Regions from separate parts of the Bacillus sp. S10(2024) genome, predicted to be linked through region 2. Evidence: riboswitches for the same ligand, from Rfam matches in the RefSeq annotation. Region 2 holds a riboswitch; each other region holds the start of a gene.
The links. A riboswitch is a leader RNA that binds a small molecule or an ion and turns the genes downstream of it on or off. The one in region 2 is predicted to bind thiamine pyrophosphate.
Positions count from the first base shown of each region.

Region 1: it holds a riboswitch for thiamine pyrophosphate, as region 2 does, so the genes downstream of both, tenA (thiaminase II) here and thiT (energy-coupled thiamine transporter ThiT) in region 2, are expected to answer to the same signal.
Region 3: it holds a riboswitch for thiamine pyrophosphate, as region 2 does, so the genes downstream of both, thiM (hydroxyethylthiazole kinase) here and thiT (energy-coupled thiamine transporter ThiT) in region 2, are expected to answer to the same signal.

Region 1 covers NZ_JBFLUR010000002.1:2,806,311-2,810,602, forward strand. Annotated here, with positions in the region: gene AB1280_RS14340 (ABC transporter substrate-binding protein) at 1-294, opposite strand, end outside; gene AB1280_RS14345 (ABC transporter permease) at 291-1,043, opposite strand; gene AB1280_RS14350 (ABC transporter ATP-binding protein) at 1,040-1,783, opposite strand; gene tenA (thiaminase II) at 1,752-2,447, opposite strand; TPP riboswitch at 2,533-2,633, opposite strand; TPP riboswitch at 2,693-2,801, opposite strand; gene AB1280_RS14360 (SH3 domain-containing protein) at 3,229-4,292, shown strand, end outside.
Region 2 covers NZ_JBFLUR010000002.1:4,216,644-4,220,935, reverse strand. Annotated here, with positions in the region: gene feoB (ferrous iron transport protein B) at 1-1,845, opposite strand, end outside; gene AB1280_RS21455 (FeoA family protein) at 1,842-2,069, opposite strand; TPP riboswitch at 2,402-2,503, shown strand; gene thiT (energy-coupled thiamine transporter ThiT) at 2,590-3,189, shown strand; gene AB1280_RS21445 (hypothetical protein) at 3,230-3,553, opposite strand; gene AB1280_RS21440 (ABC transporter permease subunit) at 3,728-4,292, opposite strand, start outside.
Region 3 covers NZ_JBFLUR010000002.1:3,145,395-3,149,686, reverse strand. Annotated here, with positions in the region: gene AB1280_RS16010 (DNA topoisomerase III) at 1-2,158, opposite strand, end outside; TPP riboswitch at 2,403-2,512, shown strand; gene thiM (hydroxyethylthiazole kinase) at 2,585-3,394, shown strand; gene thiE (thiamine phosphate synthase) at 3,410-4,063, shown strand.

The sequences.
Region 1 (4,292 bases), 1.4 Mb from region 2:
AATCACAACGTCAGGCTGATAATACAATCCAACAGTTACTTTTCCTGCTGCTGCTAACGTTAATGGATCAGTTGGATTAGAAGGAAATTTAATATTTACCTTCACACCTTCTTCTTTAAAATAACCTTTTTCCATTGCTGCATAAATAAAGCTATGCACTGCATTTGGATACCAATCGAGCATGACAGTGACTTCTTTTTCGCCTTTTTTCTTTTCTGATGCCGAATTGCTAGAACACCCAACAATCATCGCGATTAACAATGTAAATACAAAGATGCGCTTTACTAATTTCATGAATGCTTCCTCCAACTAATACATTTTCTCTCAAATATCGAAACGAGTAATACAAAGAAAATAGCGAGCAATGACAATAAAACAATTGGTGCAAACACACCCGCACCATCCATTTGTGTCATCATTCGTTTACTAAAATAGCCTAGTCCTGCTTGTGCTCCAAGCCACTCTCCAATCGCTGCCCCAATCACGCTAAACGGCACAGCCACCTTTAAAGCTGAGAAAAAATAGGGAAGTGCAGACGGTAATTTCAATTTGAAGAAAACATCTTTTTTTGTTGCACCATATGTAATTAAAAGCTCTTCCCACTCCTTTTTCGTACTACAAAGGCCATCATACGTATTTACTGTAATGGGAAAGAATGTAATCAGTACTGTGACAACAACCTTACTCCAAATCGAATAGCCAAACCATAAAACAAATAATGGTGCTAAAGCTGTAATGGGAATCGTCTGTGAAGCAACTAATAGCGGATAAAATGCCTTCTCAGCAAATGTACTCATACTCATCAACATTGCTAACCCAACACCTAATACGATAGAAATAACAATGCCGATCACTGTAACAGAGAGCGTTGCTGGTAAATGCACCGTAAGCAATATATTCCGCAAATCCCATATTTTTTGAACAATGGCACTTGGAGACGGTAAAATGTACATTTCATCAAGAATCCGTGCTCCTACTTCCCAGCCAATCAGCAAAATAGTCGTTACAATAATGGCCGGAACATAATCTACAATTCGCTTCATACAAGCACCTGTCTTTGCAATATGCCAATGAGTTCATCTTTTAATGCCAGCATTTCTGGGTGATGCAAATCTTTTCGAGACCGTTCTTGCCCAAGTGGCACAGTCCGCTCAGTTAATAATGTAATGGGCTGCTCTGTTACGATAAAAATACGGTTAGAAAGATACAGCGCTTCATCAACATCATGCGTAATAAACAAAATTGTTTTTTGCCAATATTCCCACTGTTCAAACAACCATTCTTGCAAAGATGCCTTCGTTAATGCATCAAGTGCACTAAACGGTTCATCTAATAGTAAGAGGTCACCGCCCGTTAACAACGTCCGAATAAACGATACGCGTTGCCGCATTCCGCCTGATAAATCTTTTGGCTGTTTCTTTTCATACCCTTGCAGTCCAAATTGCTCCAGCAGCTCTTGTGCTTTCATGTGTGCTTCTTTTTTCTTCATGCCTTGACATTCAAGTGGCAAAGCTGCATTTTCAATAATGGTTCGCCACGGGAGTAACATATCTTTTTGCGGCATATAGCCAACAGGAGTTGTTCCCATTACATCAATCGTGCCAGCATTCGCTTTCTCAAGTCCCGTAATAAGCCGAAACAATGTACTTTTCCCGCAGCCACTCGGCCCGATAATGCTAATAAATTCTCCTTCTTGTACTACAGCATTAAGGCTCTTGATAATCGGTTTCTCATCATAATGAAAAGAAACGTTATGAAATTGTAGTATGTTTTTGTTCCTCAAAACCCCACATCTCCTTACGATATGCCATATCCCAAAATAAGTATTCAAAACGGCTGGAATATAAGAAAATTTCTTCTAAACGATTTAATTCTTCTTCTGTTTTCCCAATTGCAATTTCATTACATAAATCAATTAACCATATACAAAGATTCCCATATTCTTCTGAGCTGTATCCTTGAATCCACTCACCAAAAAATTCATGATCACGCGCGGATGGAATAGCATTTAAGCGCTTCCCAATCTCCCAATAACTCCACATACATGGAAGCAATGCTACAATTAACTCAGCAAGTGTACCGTTTTGTGAAACTGACATCATATAGTTTGTATATGCTAGATTCATAGCAGACGGCTTTGCTAATTCCATTTCTTCAACAGAAATTCCTAAACGCTTTGCGTATTGTTTATGAATCATCATTTCTCCATTTAAAATCCCATCGATTTGTTCAGCAAACTTCGCCATTACTTTTGGATTTGTTGCTTTTACAACACCAATTGCATATAACTTTGCGTAATCTAACAAATACAAATAATCTTGAACAATATAATATTGAAATCTATCTTTCTCTAACGTTCCATCTCCCATCCCTGTTACAAATGGATGATTATGACTCTTCTCCCAAACAGGTTGCACCTTTTCAAATAATCTTTCACAAAATGTCATCTCCGCTTCCCCTTCCTGTATATATGTTTCCAAATAAAAAACCACTTCTATATAAGAAGTGGCCACAGCAAACAAAAGAAAAACTCATTTGTTGTTTCCACTTCCCTACGCTAGCATCACCTAGATCAGGTCATAAGGGTTAAGGATTTTACCTCTCTCAGCTTTTAAGCACCCCTAGTGGTGTTCTATAAAATTTTCAATAAAAAATCCCCGTTTCTATGCATAAAGAAACGGGGACGTTATTTATATCGTCCAAATTGCTTCCCTACGCTAGCATCATCTAGATCAGGTTCAAGGGTCAAAGACTATAGGTCTTACTCTCAGCTAGCAAAACTAGCTCCCCTAGCAGTATATTCATTTAACATAGTCAGTATACCATCACCCTATCTCATCGGCAACTCTTTTCATTTCTCCTTCTACCTATCTGTAAGTTCAGAAAAAAACGAATTCCTTTTCGCTATTTCCATAATAGCTATAAATCTGCTATCCTTTTATTATATATCCATTTTCACTTTTCGACATTTAAGTCGCTGCTATACAAAATACATCATAACCACTACTTGTTTTCTCCTTTTGTTTTAAGCCTTGCATGTGGTAGAAAAAGTCCTTGATCATTTCTATGTGCAGCCAAATTCTCCACTCTAAAAAAAAAGAGTTTTTAACTTACACATAGAGAAAAAGCTTTCGTTTGTTTTTAATCTATAAATATGTTTCAAACTTAATATCCACATATTATAATTTAAATTATAACAATGCATTACTTAAGGAGGTCAATGAATATATGAATTTAAAAGTCGCAGCACTAACAGCAACTACTGTAGCAGTTGCCTCTATGCTCCCCTCTATGGCAGACTCTAATGTACATACTGTAGAAGCAGAGCAAACTGCAAAAGCAAAAATTGGTTATGTTAAAACGGAAACGTTACAAATGTACAATAGCCCGAATGGAACAGACCCTGTTATTGACAATATTACACGTAACACTCCCGTTACTATTTTAGAAACAACAAATGAATGGTACAAAGTTCACATTCACAATAAAACTGGTTATGTCAAAAAAGACGCCATTTCTTTAACAAAGCCACAAAATGGTGAGAATCAATATATCGTAAATGCAGATGCATTAAACGTTCGCTCTGAACCAAACACACAATCTGAAATTATTACTGTATTACCAAGTGGGAAATTTGTTACTGTTCAAGAAGAACAAGAGGGATGGTATAAAGTTGTACATAATGGAACAAGCGGCTATGTAAAGAAAGAATTTTTATCTAACGCCGATCAGCCATTAGTAAAGGGAATTACTGTACAAGGCGGAAGTTCTTATTACGTTGCCACTCCAACATTAAAAGTACGTAGCGGAGCAGGAACAAATGCAGCCATTATCGGTTCTTTACCAAATGGAACACAAGTACAAGTCGTTGAAAGTGTGGGAACATGGTATAAAATTCGCTACGGATCAGGATATGGCTATGTTGCACAGCATTATGTAGTACAAGGACAAAAACAACAGCAGCAACCAAAACAGCAAGCTACCCCATCTATTCCAGCTGCATTTAAATATCCTGCCCAAGGGAAAATCAGCTCAGAATTTGATGTACGCTGGGGAAAAATGCACTACGGCGTAGATATTGCAGCAACAGGAAATGTTCCAATCCAAGCTGCCGCATCTGGGACTGTTGTAAAATCATATTATTCTACAAGCTATGGAAACGTTGTATTTGTTGCCCATCGTATAAACGGGAATTTATACACAACTATATATGCTCACATGAAAAGTCGTGCTGTCAAAGCAGGAGATACAGTGACAACAGGTCAATTGCTCGGTTATATGGGAAATACAGG
Region 2 (4,292 bases):
ATATAATAAAATAAAGAACATGAACGAATATGCTGATAACGTTGTGAAATGCGTACCGATTACGTTTCCTAGTACATCTTCTTTCACAGAATAAATAATTGCCATTGTCGAAACAACAACTTCTTTTGCTAAAAATCCTGTTAACAGAGATGCAGCTGCTTGCCATGTTCCAAAACCAAGCGGCGCAAGAATTGGAGCGAATAATCCACCAATCATTGCTAAGAAACTATCACCCATATCTACACCAAATCCAGATGGGCCCGCATAGTTTAATAACCAAATCACAACAGAACCACCGAAGATAAATGTACCTGCTTTACGTACAAATCCTTTTCCTTTTTCCCACGTACTACGCCATAATGTTTTTACTTGCGGCACACGGTAAGGCGGAAGTTCAATAACGAAAATAGATTTCTCTTCTTTTAAAACCGTAATAGACATAATTTTTGTAACGACTAACGCTAGAATAACACCAATGAGATATAAAGAAAATACAACAACCGCTTGACTATTTGGGAAAAAGACCCCTGCAAATAATGCATATACAGGTAAACGGGCTGAACATGACATAAACGGTGTCACTAAAATCGTAAGCAACCTCTCTTTTTCCTGTTCAATTGTTCTCGCTGCCATAATGCCTGGTACATTACAACCAAAACCGATAATCATAGGAATAAACGCTTTTCCGTTTAGTCCAAAAAACTCCATCACACGATCCATAACAACGGCAATACGCGCCATATATCCAGAATCTTCTAGTAATGAAATGAAGAAGAACAATACGAAAATTTGCGGTACGAATACTAATACAGCACCCACTCCTGCAATAATTCCATCTGTAACGAGCGCTCGAATGAAATCAGACGCTCCAATATTCGTAAGCCCTGCTGTTACCCAATCTGTAAGTGGACCACCGACAAATGCATCAAATTGATCAGATAAAGGCGTTCCAATCCACGAAAACGTAACTTGAAAAATTAAAAACATGATTCCTAAAAAGATCGGTATCCCCAAAATTTTATGCGTAATTAATTTATCAATTCTTTCCGAAAAAGGAATGCTTCCTTCTTTTTCATGACGAATCACACTTGTTTTCAACTTTTCAATATACGCTGCACGTACCCCGTATATGTGCTGATCTAGCGTAACATCTAATTCTTCTTCCAATGCAGAGCGAATTGCTACAAGTTCTTTATATACATGCGACTTGGTAAGTTCTTTCTCTACCACTTCGTTATTTCCTAAAAATTGAAGCGCAAGCCATCTTGCATGATCATCATTTTCTCGCTGCAATTTCTCCATAACGCGCTGGATTCCTGTCTCTACCGCTTTACCATACGAAAGAATAAACGGTTTCTGCTCCGCCTTATCGCTTTCATGAAGAGCAGCCAATAATTCCTCACAGCCTTTTCCACTTCTTGCTATAACGGGAATCACTGTTACACCTAGCATTTCAGATAACTTCTTTACATCAATCACAATCCCGCGTTGTTTTGCCACATCAATCATATTTAAACCAATAGAAAGTGGTTTTCCAAATTCCAACAATTGTAATGTTAAATGCATATTACGTTCAAATTGTGAAGAGTCCACAATATTTAACATATGATGAAATTCTTCTGTTAATAAAAACTGCGTAACAACCCCTTCATCACGGGATACAGGATTTAAATCGTATATACCTGGTAAATCTATTAACATTCCTTGCTTATCTTTTAACTTACCAATCTTTTTTTCTACGGTTACTCCGCTCCAGTTGCCAACATATTCATAAGAACCAGTAAGCGCATTAAACAATGATGTTTTTCCCGTATTCGGATTTCCTAGCAAAGCAACCTTGTTCACGTTAATTCCACCTTTATCATTTTCGCATCACAATGACGAATAGAGATTAATTGCCCACGGCATTCTAATGTACATGGACCATTAAGCATTGCTTTTTGTTTTATACAAAGCTCGCATCCTTCAGAAAATCCAAATGAAGCTAAGCGACGTTTTAATAATTTATCAAGAGATTGTAAATCTTTCACACGTACTTTTTCATCTATACTCATATCAACTAAATTCATCAAATTATCCCCCTCAAAAGATAACGATAATTATTATCAATATCAATTATAACATGACTCTCTGAAAAAACACTATACAATATGCTGTGAATTTATTACTATTTTTTGTACAATTTCAGCTTATTTAACATAAAAATTGTTGTTATATTGAATAAGGTCTGACCCGATCTCGCTTTCTACCTTTTTTAAACCTCGCACGTGGAAAAATAAAGAACTGACTACTTCTACGCACAGCCCATCCCTCTCGCCCTTCCTAAAAAGAAAAGGTATTATATTTTCATTTGCCATTCTTATCCATTGTTATTACAATAATAGTAACAATCTAAGAATCTCGTTGTCACAGGGGGAGCCGCGTTGCTGAGAGGGAATACTTTGTTCCGACCCTTAGAACCTGTTAGTTAATGCTAACGTAGGAATTGTGCAGACGTATATACATAAGTAGTGATTTTCAATTTGTGTATTTTCATCCCCCTATGATAAGGATTCTTCTTTTGTAACTTGGATGTAGGGGGATTTTTACATGCGTAACACAAATTTACAAGCAATGATAGAGGCAGCGATTCTCGCAGCATTTGCGTTAGTTATCGACATTTTGCCGCTCTCTATTAAACTTCCAACAGGCGGTTCTATCTCATTTGCTATGATTCCAATTTTTATTGTTGCTTACCGCTGGGGATTTAAAGCGAGTTTCTTAAGTGGTCTCGTTTGGGGATTATTACAAATTGTCGCAGCAGATGCAGCTATTTTTACACCGGTACAAGCGTTTATTGAATACTTCATCGCCTTTGCCTTTATTGGCTTTGCTGGATTATTTCATGCACCAATTCAACAAGCAATCGCCAATAAACAAAAAGCAAAAGCAACTATGTATATCATTATTGCTACGTTTATCGGCAGCTTAGCTCGTTACTTTTGGCACTTCATTGCCGGCGTAATCTTCTTTGGACAATATGCACCAAAAGGACAATCAGCTGTTTTATATTCCTTTATCTATAACGGCATCACAATGATTGGTTCTTTCGCAATGTGTGCGGTTCTACTTGTCGTTCTATTTACAACAGCACCGCGCTTATTTACAAGCTCGAATGCACATCATACAAACAGAAAAAAGATTGCTTAAACAGCAATCTTTTTTTACCTCAGTATTCCAAGTTATTTTCCTAATGTGATTCTCTTTTTCTTACGATTTCGGGAGTTTGAGAATGGAGTGCGCAGCTGCTCTCAAAATTATTCTTACCGTTTTGCTTATGAATCCAAGATTTCATCTCATTCCATAAAACAACTCTATGCACATCATACCCTATGTGATATTGCTCATTTATGTTCTCTTTGTAGTTCTCATTCCATTTGTACCATACTATTTTATCGCGTGAATCTACTGGTATTTCTCGCCGATCAATGACAGTTGTACAATCCTTATTATTAGCTAACATAATTGCGTCATTCTCTAATAATAAAGCAAGAGCCTCTGAGCGCTTCTCCATTCTCTTTCTCCCTTCAGTTGTAGTACCTAACGTCTTATTTCCCTAAAATGTGTGTGCCTTACATAGATAAGTTTATTCAAAATAACGTTGCTTAACTATCGATTAACCTTACAAAGAACCTTACATTTTTGTAAGAATTATAATATCAAATAAAAATATATAAATATAAAAATTTCATTTACAATCTTTCTCAAACTGCAATTCCTTATACCCATTCACAATTTTCGTCATACAAAATAATAAAATCATATAAAACAGAACTGGAATCATAATAATTCTCGGTTCAATCATGAGCTCTACATAATAATAACTAATCAAATTCGACCACTCATTTAAATATGGAAAATACAAGTTAAATTGGTCGTGCGTTTGTCCGGAAACAATCTTCGTTCCTCCAAGAAACAACTTAAAAATAGACAAATGCAACATAAGAAGGAGCACTTGTACCATTTGTTCTCCCACTTGAAAGATAATTTGTGGGCTTAGTGCCTTAATCATATGCGTTCGAAATACATGCCCTTTACTTCCTCCCAATAAGAATGAGCTTTGCACATAATCCTTCTGCCAAATCTGCTGAACTTCTTGCTGAAATAATCGCGTTAAACTCGGAAGGGCAACGAGAATGAACACGGCAATTTGTATATATAATAATTGGACATTTGTAACAACCTGCTCCGTCCGTATTTCATATATGACAAAAGGAGTGAGTAAGAAAAAACAAAAGATTGTTTGCGGAAAT
Region 3 (4,292 bases), 1.1 Mb from region 2:
CTAATGCATTATTCAGAGGTTCTTCCTGCTGTTGTTGCTGTTTCATGTATTTTTGAACGGCACGTTTATCTGCTTTGTTACCTGATTCTTTTTTACGACGTTCTTGGAATGAGGAAAGCTTCTCACGATAGCCGCATTTACATGCGAAGATTTGGCCTTCTCCTTCACCGCGAAGTTCTAGTTTTTTCTTACATTGCGGGCAGCGTGCATTTGTCGTGCGGGATACATTTTTACGATGGCCGCATTCACGATCTTGGCATACAAGCATTTTTCCTTTTTTACCGTTTACTTCTAGCATTGGTTTGCCGCAGTCTGGGCAAGTTTTTGTGGAAATGTTGTCGTGCTTATATTTTTTATCGCTCGATTTAATTTCGGAAACAATTTCTTTTGTGTAGTTTTTCATTTCGGAAATAAATACTTCTTTTTTCAATTTTCCTTTCGCAATGGCCTCAAGTTTTTGCTCCCACTCAGCAGTTAGTGTAGGGGATTTTAACTCTTCTGGTGCTAAATCCAGTAATTGACGGCCTTTTGATGTAATGTGAATGTCTTTGCCACGTTTTTCAATTAAGAACGAATTGAACAATTTATCAATAATGTCAGCACGTGTAGCAACTGTACCTAGTCCGCCGGTTGATTTTAATGTGTCTGCAAGCTGTTTGTTTTGCGTGTCCATGTACTTTGTTGGATTTTCCATTGCTGAAAGTAATGTCGCTTCATTAAAACGTGCAGGTGGCTTCGTTTGACCAGCTGTCCCTGCAATTAGTTTTACGTTTAATGTATCGCCTTTTTCGATGCGAGGTAAAATTTGTTCCTTCAAGTCGTCTGCTGCATCGTCATCTTCAAAGCGATTTTCATATACTTCTTTCCAGCCAGAATTCACAATTGTTTTGCCGCGTGCGACGAAATTTTCATCACCGATCTTTGCACGTAACGTTAGTTGTTCGTATTCGAAAGCAGGGAATAAAACTGCTAAGAAACGTTTTACAACTAAATCGTAAACTTTGCGCTCCTTATCTGCGAAAGCTGAGAAGTTTACATAGCTTTCTGTTGGAATGATTGCATGGTGATCACTTACTTTACTATCATCAACAAAAGATTTAGAAGCTTTGATTGGTTTCGTTAAGACTTTATTGGCTAAAGAACGATACTCACCTACTCCGCAAGCTTTCAGACGTTCTGGAAGTGTTCCTACAATGTCAGATGAGATATAACGTGAATCTGTACGCGGATATGTTAATACTTTGTGCTGTTCATAAAGTTTCTGCATAATATTTAATGTTTCTTTTGCAGAATAACCAAAAATTTTATTTGCATCACGTTGTAACTCTGTTAAGTCATAAAGACCAGGAGCAAACGACTTCTTAGGTTTTTTCTCAATTTCTACTACAGTCGCATTTTGCTTTCCTAATTTTTTCACAATCGCATCAATTTTTTCTTTATCAAAGCTGCGGCTATTGCCTTTCCCATCTTGCCAAGTAAGCTTTAACTTCTCTGTTGTTTGTGCTTCAATACCGTAGTAGGTTTGTGCTTTGAAGTTTTTAATTTCGTCCTCACGTCCTGCAATAATCGCTACAGTAGGTGTTTGAACACGACCGCAATTTAATTGTGCATTGAATCTTGTAGTTAATGCACGTGTTGCATTAAGGCCGATATACCAGTCAGCTTCCGAACGGGCAACCGCTGAAGCGTATAAATTGTCGTACGCTTTACCTGGCTTCAAATTGGCAAAGCCATCTTTGATTGCTTTATCGGTAACAGATGAAATCCATAGACGTTTAATCGGCTTATTCATTCTAACTTTATCAATAATCCAACGAGCTACTAATTCACCTTCGCGACCAGCGTCTGTAGCTACGATAATTTCATTTACATCATTTCTAGTCAATTGACTTTTCACAGCATTAAATTGCTTGCCAGTTTGTTTAATCACCGTTAATTTTAAGCGTTCCGGCAGCATCGGAAGATCTTCTAGATTCCACTTTTTATACTTCACATCATAACTTTCTGGGTCTGCTAATGTAACGAGGTGCCCTAAAGCCCACGTAACAATATATTTACTGCCCTCAATGTAACCATTTCCTTTTTTATCGCACTTCAATACACGCGCAATATCACGTGCAACAGAAGGTTTTTCAGCAATTATTACACTTTTTGCCATATTTCAAACATCCTTTCAATTTCCGTAAGTTAACTATAGCATACATCCCCTTCGGATTCAGTTATTCCGAAGATTTGAACCATATTGTAGTTTTCATGTTTCTAAGTCGCTGCTATGCAAAACACAACATGACCGCTCCTATGCATGGCCAGGTGCTCTCACCTATCGAAAAAAGAGGTTTTTATATCTTTTTTTCAACTTGTTATTTCAATAGAAACGGAGTAGACTACTGAAGTAGATGAATAAGAAAACACATGGGAGTTTGTGGATGCAAACTGAGAGTACGGCTAATCCGTCGTTGACCATTTGAACCTGTTGGGTAATGCCAGCGTAGGGAGAGTGTAAAAAGCACATTATGAAGACACTTTGCATGCGCAAAAGTGTCTTTTTTGCTATATCTCCCGTTATAAAAAAGGAGAGATACATATGAAAATGAAAAAAATTGCACAAGTAGTTGAGACAGTACGAGAAAGAAATCCGCTTGTTCATAATATTACAAATGTCGTTGTGACAAATTTTACTGCCAATGGATTACTGGCATTAGGTACATCGCCTGTGATGGCATATGCGAAAGAAGAAGTAGCTGAAATGGCAAGTATCGCGGGAGCGCTCGTTTTAAATATGGGAACACTTCACCAAGAAGAAGTAGAGGCGATGCTTATTGCTGGAAAGTCAGCAAATACGCACAATGTACCAGTTGTATTTGATCCGGTCGGTGCTGGGGCAACTTCGTATCGAACAGAAGTGGCAAGGTATATTCCAAGTGAAGTAAAGCTAGCAATCATGCGTGGCAATGCAGCAGAAATAGCAAATGTGATTGATGAGAAATGGGAGATTAAAGGTGTTGATGCAGGGGGAGGAAATGGTGATGTTGTTTCAGTTGCGAAACAAGCAGCAGAGCAGCTAAACACAATTATCGTTATTACTGGAAAAGAAGACGTGATAACAGATGGAGAAAGAACTTTCATTCTTCGTAACGGTCATCCCATTTTAACGAAAGTAACAGGAACGGGTTGTTTATTAACATCCGTTATCGGAGCGTTTGCAGCAATCGAAAACGATTATGTAAAAGCGGCTGTTGCGGCGGTAACATTTTACGGTGTAGCGGCAGAAATTGCTGTAAGTAAAACAGCTGAACAAGGGCCGGGAAGTTTCCAAATTGAATTTTTAAATCAGTTAGCAAGCGTTAAGGCAGAAGACGTTGAACAATATGGAAATGTTGAAGAAATTCGTTAAGAAGGGATGAGGGAAATGGCACGTATTGATAAACGGCAGATGTCGGAGTTATTACAAGTGTATTTTATTATGGGAAGTAACAATTGCAGAAAAGATCCATTACAAGTTATGAAAGAAGCACTTGATGGTGGAGTTACACTTTTTCAATACCGTGAAAAAGGTGACGGAGCGTTAACGGGGGAAATCCGATATGCATTTGCAAAGCAGTTGCAATCCTTATGTAAAGAGTATCATGTTCCTTTTATTGTAAATGATGATGTGGAATTAGCACTAGCGTTAGAGGCAGATGGGGTTCATGTTGGGCAAGATGATGAAAACATTCAGATTGTACGTGAAAAAATGGGGGATAAAATCATTGGTGTGTCCGCTCATACAATAGAAGAAGCTCGTTTTGCGATTGAAAATGGTGCGGATTATTTAGGAGTAGGACCGATTTTTCAAACAACCACGAAAAAAGATGCAAAAGCGGTACAAGGAACGGCAGGATTACGTTTTTTCCGTGAAAGTGGTATTGAAATTCCGATTGTCGGTATTGGTGGGATTACCGCCTACAATGCTGCTTCTGTCGTGGAAGCCGGGGCGGATGGAGTTTCTGTGATTTCAGCAATTAGTTTAGCAGATTCCCCTTTTGATAGTACGAAAAAATTAGCGGAGTTAGTAAAAAAATAACGGGTTCATATATGAAAAGAACGATTTCTCATGTGCAGAAATGGTTCTTTTTTTGTATAAAACAAATTGTGCCGTTGAAACTAAAGTGTATGAATATACTGTTTCAGAGGCGACAACATGATTACGTTACAAAATATTATAGCAGCTCATGAAAAAATGAAGCATTAGCTTATGCACTTGATTTAAAAGAGCGAACTGGAGCGACATTTGTTCATCCATTTGATGACGT